2 regions of the Bacillus sp. MN7755 genome follow, and region 1 is predicted to be linked to the other one. Evidence: a T-box and tRNA genes for the amino acid it is inferred to sense, from the RefSeq annotation. Region 1 holds a T-box; the other holds one or more tRNA genes.
The links. A T-box is a leader RNA that pairs with one kind of tRNA and senses whether it is charged. The one in region 1 lies ahead of ileS (isoleucine--tRNA ligase), so its partner is inferred to be a tRNA-Ile.
Positions count from the first base shown of each region.

Region 1 (3,431 bases):
AAAGTATTAGTGAAAAATAGAAATGCAAAAGCGATTGAAATTGCAATGAAAGTGATACAAAAAGATGTAAAGAATGAACGTATATTTGATGTATATGTAAAAGCGATAGAACAACATAAGAAATTGTCTAACATACGAGATTTTCTTCATACATTAAAAGTGAAAAAAGTAGAAAGAAGTATGGCATTTATGTATGCTGCATCTGCGGTTACAGAAAGATGGATTGAACGTCAACAAAATGAACAGCCGAAAAAATCCATATTTACGAGAGCTTTTTATCGTATGAAAAACCGTGCGAAAGAAATTTCGATTATTACTACAATCATTGATTTATATGAAATTTCCTTAAAGCTAAATTCGAAAAATAGTATGGCAGCGCAGCGATTTGCACTATTTTACGAGAATGTGGCGATGTATAAAGAAGCAGTAGATGTATTGCAAACATCGTTAGAACATAAATGGGATTACGATGTAGCGAAGCAACTTGTAAATCTTTTCATAGAGTGTGAGGGGGAAGATATGTTACGAGATGCTTCGGAATTAACGAAGCAAATGGTTCGAGAGTTACCAGATGATTATGATACCCTTCTTCTGCAAGCACAAGTCTTCTTTAAAGCAGGAGAAGTAAGAAAAGCAGAAAAGATTACCTTACAATTAACGGAGCAAACACCGTTTGTAAGTAGAGCGTTTCTTGCTTTAGGAGAAATGTATCAAAGTCAAGAAAGGTTTGAAGAGGCAATTCATGTATTGAAAAATGCTTGTATACACCATCCAAATGAAACCGCAATTCTGCTTTCTTTAGCATCTTCGTATCATGGTGCCGGACAAACGATAAAGGCAGAAAAAATAACAAATGAAGTATTAACAATTGATGAGAGTGATTTGTTAGCAAGATACGATCGTGCTTGTTATTTAGCACAGTTAAACAGAATGGAAGAGGCGAAAGAAGAGCTTGAAATTGTACTTCGTGAGGATGAGTCAGGATTTTTCGCTGAACTTATCGAGGATGATGAAAACTTAGCAGCATTGCGAGAATTTGAAAAGTAATTGTATACGAATAGGGAAAAAGAGTGAAAATATATTTTGAATTAGTTGACAATTTATTGCCCGATGGAATAAAATAGCTTTTAACAAAGTATACAAATCTGAAGACGAGAAAGAGTAAAATAGTGTACTGTTCCCCAGAGAGCCGGTATGTTGCTGAAAGCCGGTGTGCAGACGTTATTTGAAAATCATCTCCGAGGAGCCGAGGCTGAAAGTGAGTAAGCCCGGACGGATGTCTACCGTTACAAAGAACACGTATGATAGTACGTTGCTAAGTGCTATTAGTGAAGAGCTAATAGAATTAGGGTGGTATCGCGGGTAAACCCGTCCCTACTTCATAGGGACGGGTTTTTTGTGTGCTTTAAAATATTCAAAGGAGTGATTGTAGATGAAGAAAGTAGATGTAAAAGAGTCAGCTGTAGGGAGAGAAACACGTATTCGTAAACAGTGGAACGAGCAAAGCATTTTCGAGCAATCAATTCAGAATCGAGAAGGCGCACAATCTTTTGTGTTTTATGAAGGACCACCAACGGCGAACGGACTACCGCATGTAGGTCATGCACTTGGACGAACAATTAAAGATGTAGTAGCAAGATATAAAACGATGGCTGGTTATAAAGTGTTAAGAAAAGCGGGATGGGATACACACGGTTTGCCTGTAGAATTAGGTGTTGAGAAGCAACTCGGTATTTCTGGTAAACATGAAATCGAAGAGTATGGAATTGAGCCATTTATTAAGAAGTGTAAAGAGAGTGTATTCACATACGAGAAGCAGTGGCGTGAATTCACTGAAAGTATCGGTTATTGGGTAGATATGGATGATCCATACGTTACGTTAAAGAATCCATATATCGAAAGTGTATGGCATATTTTAGGGACGATTCATGAAAAAGGATTATTGTATAAAGGGCATAGAGTTTCACCATATTGCCCAAGTTGTCAAACTTCACTAAGTTCACATGAGGTTGCACAAGGGTATAAAACAGTAAAAGATTTAAGTGCAACAGTTAAGTTTAAAGTAAAAGATAGTGAAAATGAATATTTCCTAGGTTGGACAACAACACCTTGGACACTTCCAGCAAATGTTGCACTCGCTGTACATCCAAATATGGAATATGTTAAAGCGAAACAAGAAGGTCATGTATACATTGTTGCGAAAGAACGTGTGCAAGATGTATTAAAAGAAAACTATGAAGTACTATCTGTTCATAAAGGGGAAGAATTATTAAATACTTCTTATACAGCACCGTTTCCAATGAAAGAAGTTACAAATGGTTACCGTGTAATCGGAGCAGATTTCGTAACGGCAGATAGTGGTACAGGACTTGTTCATATCGCTCCAGCATATGGGGAAGACGATTATAGAGTCGTTCAAAGTGAAGGATTGTCATTCTTACATGTTGTAGATGAGAAAGGTGAGTATACAGAAGCAGTACCATTTTTGAAAGGTAAATTTGTAAAAGATTGTGACGTAGATATCGTTCGTTATTTAGCGAAGGAAGGTTTACTATACCATAAAGAAAAGTATGAACATAGTTACCCGCATTGCTGGCGTTGTGATTCACCGCTTCTTTATTATGCAGGAGAGAGTTGGTTAATCCGAACGACTGCAATTAAGGAAACATTTTTACAAAATAACGATACTGTTACTTGGTATCCAGATCATATGAAACATGGACGCTTTGGTAAGTTTTTAGAAAACATGGTGGACTGGAATATTAGCCGAAATAGATATTGGGGAACACCATTAAATATTTGGGAATGTGAAAATTGCGATCATCAATTCGCACCGAAAAGCATTGCTGATTTAAGAAAGCATAGTACGAAAGAAACACCGGAAGATTTAGAATTGCATAAGCCGTATGTAGATGAAGTGCAAGTTTGCTGCGAAAAATGCGGAAGTACAATGAATCGTACACCAGAAGTAATTGATGTTTGGTTTGATAGTGGTTCCATGCCATTTGCGCAATATCATTATCCGTTTGAAAATAAAGAGTTATTTGAAGAACAGTTTCCAGCAGATGTAATTGCAGAAGGAATTGATCAAACACGCGGCTGGTTTTATAGTTTATTAGCTGTATCAGCACTATATACAGGAAAAGTACCGTATAAACGAGTGTTATCACTAGGGCATGTTCTAGATGAGGAAGGACAGAAAATGTCTAAAAGTAAAGGGAATGCACTAGATCCAGTTGATTTAGTAGAGAAGTTTGGTGCAGATGCTCTAAGATGGGCTCTACTCGTTGACAGTGCTCCGTGGAATGCAAAGCGTTTTTCTGAAAGAACAGTACTGGAAGCAAAATCTAAATTTGTAGATACGTTAGTCAATGTGTATAGCTTCTACGTTTTATATGCAAATTTAGATAAGTATAATCCGAACGAAACGT
Region 1 covers NZ_BTRL01000015.1:200,656-204,086, reverse strand. Annotated here, with positions in the region: gene ACYVEC_RS17650 (bacteriocin-processing peptidase family protein) at 1-1,047, shown strand, start outside; T-box leader at 1,140-1,379, shown strand; gene ileS (isoleucine--tRNA ligase) at 1,433-3,431, shown strand, end outside.

Region 2 (3,431 bases), on a different contig from region 1:
CTCAATCCTTGGAAAAAATGAGCACGTGTAATTCTTCCCCAATTTTTATCAATTCGTCGCTCTTTCAAAACTTGCGTGATCTCATAGCTACCTTCACATTCTCTCTTAGATAAAAAAAAGCTTAAAACAACAGCGATTGCAAATAGCACTAATGAAAGAAAGAATATGACCGTATAGCCACTCCATTTTTCCATACGCGAAATTGTGTATCCAGCTGCTATCGGTCCAATCATGCCAGAGAAGGATGTAAGAAGTCCAAGAAACCCGTTAAAGAAATCTCTTGTTTCTGGTTCTGTAATCTCAAATGTTAATAAGTTAAACGCGAGCCAGTAAAAACCATATCCAACTCCTAAAAGAGCCCCCATTAATAAAATATAGTGAGAAGCGCTTTTTCCGGCTACTAAAACAACGATAAAAAAAATCGCTAACGTTCCTACGCCTATTCTTAACAAGATTGAGCGATCAATACGCTTCGCTAATTTCCCACCTATAAGAAATGTGAGAGGCTGTAATACAACGCTGGCCAAATTATACAAGCCAAGATTCACATAATTTTGTGTTTGTTTCCATAAATAAATGTTAACAAACGTATTCGATAAAGAAATTGCGAGCGTGTATAAACCTCCAATAAGGAGCAATAACACTAAATCCCGATTCACTTCAACGTCACCAATTATATGTTTCCACTTCATACACAACTCTCCTTTACTTCATGTTCTAGTCTTCCAAAGACAAGCCCAATTATGTAAAAGGAAAGCATAGAAAAAAGCTAGGAGCACTCTCCTAGCTTTTTCTATCATTATTACAATTATTTTGCTTCTTGGTAACGTTTTTCAGCAGCGTTCCAATCTACAACGTTCCAGAATGCACCGATGTAGTCTGGACGACGGTTTTGGTAATTTAAGTAGTAAGCATGTTCCCAAACATCTAAACCGATAACTGGAGTTTTACCTTCAGTTAGAGGAGAATCTTGGTTTGGCGTGCTTGTTACTTCTAACTCACCATTATTTACTACTAACCAAGCCCAACCAGAACCGAAGCGAGTTGCGCCAGCTTTTGCGAATTCTTCTTTGAATGCATCGAAGCTACCGAATTTCGCTTCAATTGCAGTTGCAAGTTCACCTACTGGTTGTCCGCCGCCGTTTGGAGATAAGATTGTCCAGAAGAATGTGTGGTTAGCATGTCCACCACCATTGTTACGTACTGCTGTACGGATTGCTTCTGGTACTTCGTTTAAGTTTGCAACTAATTCTTCTACGCTTTTGTCAGCTAATTCTGCATGACCTTCTAAAGCAGCGTTTAAGTTTGTGATGTACGTGTTATGGTGTTTAGTATGATGGATGTTCATTGTTTCTTTGTCAAAGTGAGGCTCTAAAGCATCATACGCATAAGGTAAATTTGGTAATTCGTGTTTTGCCATTGTTATATTCCTCCCAGTTTATGTATTGCCACTTAAGTGACATACAACTTCATTCTACCCTAATTGCCATAGGGTGCAAACAAATAAATCACATTGTCTTGCTATCATTAAAGTAGCAAAATTCCCACTTCTTTTCAATTAAAATGCTCATATATTTCATAAAAAAAGCTCCCTTCTACAAGGAAGCTTCCTGCTGACATAATAAACATGTGAAATGGATATGGACCCTGTAGGACTCGAACCTACGACCGGACGGTTATGAGCCGTCTGCTCTAACCAGCTGAGCTAAGGGTCCACAATTATGTATGTAACAATACTTCAAATAAAGGAATTCCTATCGGATATATCCTTTAAGAAATGTAAGATAAATTTACCATATAGAAAAGAAAAGTGTCAATTGTATTTTTCTCATTTAAAAGAAGAAAATTAATAAAAGAAATTTAGTTATCTCCACTATATGTAAATATAATATATCTTGAGATTCCCTAGATTCCTACGTTACAATGATTTTATACATACATAAAGGAAGTGAATCTATGTCCATATTTACCCAATTAGCCAAAAGCGTATATTCGCCTAAAGATATGGCGCTATTCCGTTTTCAAAAAATCGGAAAAACCATTTTGTATATTATGCTACTTTGTCTAATCACTACTATCCCAAGAACATTCTTTTACGGTAGCTTTATCCAAGATAGTGTGACCATGGTAAATCAAGCAATTGAAAAAGATTTACCTGATTTTAAAATCGAAAATGGTGAACTAAAAGCTGATATTGAACAACCTATTCAAAAAGAAGAGGGAGATGCTCTTTTCGTATTTGATCCAAATACAACAGATATCGAAAAATATCAAAATAAAACTGGTTTATTTATTTTAAAAGATAAAGTAGTTTCTATAGGAAATGGTCAAACACAAACATACTCCTATAATGATTTATTAGGGACATCTCTTGAGAAAAAGGATTTGCAAGATTTCATTTCTGTATTCGATAGTATTTATCCAATTTTACTAGCCGTTATCGGCGTGTTAGTATACCTATTCCAATTGTTTATTACTTTCTTAGGAATTACTTTACTTGCGTTTATAGGTTCTGCTATGAGTGGTCAACGTAAATTATCTTATAAGCAAGTATGGACGTTAACTGCTTACAGCTACACAATTCCAACAATCTTCTTTATGATTATGGATTTATTCAAAATCGTTGTACCTGGTTCAACATTCATTTATATCGCAGTTGTTTTAATTGTTCTATACTTAACGATTAAAGAAGTTCCAAAACCGAAAGAAAAATAAGACCGAAAAAATGCCTAAATAGGCATTTTTTTTTTGGACAAGCATATATTCCTAGCAAAGGAGTGAAGAATATGAAGAGATTAGGTATATTCTTATTCGTGCTTGTTCTTGGTTATATATTTTATTACGATATAAAAATCGGCACTTTACCGATGTTAAGTTCATATAAAAAAACAAATGCAGCCCAAACGATAAAACAAGAAAATACAGATACAAAACAAAATAAAGAGAACAAAGCAGAAAAAGAAACAAATGTAACTTATAAAACAATTGAAGTCAAAACAGGTGAAACAGTTCTTTCTATAACCGAACAAATTAACAAGAAAAAAATCCCTTCTATTGAAAAGGTAATTGATGACTTTAAAGAACTAAACAAAAGTACATCTGCTACAAAAATACAAATTGGAAAGTCTTATAAATTCCCTTTATATCAATAAGCAATCACTTAATCCTTGTCAATTACATAAAGGCGCTGATACAATAGTAAAAGTGAAACCGAGCACTTCGGTTTCTGTAGCCCTGTATCACGTATACTATCATTGATATAAGGGACTAAATAAGAAACTTCTTTTATAAGGAGAGCGATCTATTCGTGAATGAAATGACTCATCGTACAAAAACACGTCCAGTTAAAGTCGGTAATTTAACAATTGGCGGTAATAATGAATTAATTATACAAAGTATGACAACAACAAAAACACATGATGTTGAAGCAA
Region 2 covers NZ_BTRL01000026.1:138,234-141,664, reverse strand. Annotated here, with positions in the region: gene ACYVEC_RS26110 (MFS transporter) at 1-692, opposite strand, end outside; gene sodA (superoxide dismutase [Mn]) at 809-1,420, opposite strand; tRNA gene ACYVEC_RS26100 (tRNA-Ile) at 1,642-1,715, opposite strand; gene ACYVEC_RS26095 (DUF1189 domain-containing protein) at 1,957-2,715, shown strand; gene ACYVEC_RS26090 (hypothetical protein) at 2,787-3,152, shown strand; gene ispG (flavodoxin-dependent (E)-4-hydroxy-3-methylbut-2-enyl-diphosphate synthase) at 3,317-3,431, shown strand, end outside.
Region 2: it encodes a tRNA-Ile, which carries the amino acid that the T-box ahead of ileS (isoleucine--tRNA ligase) is inferred to sense. The anticodon was not compared.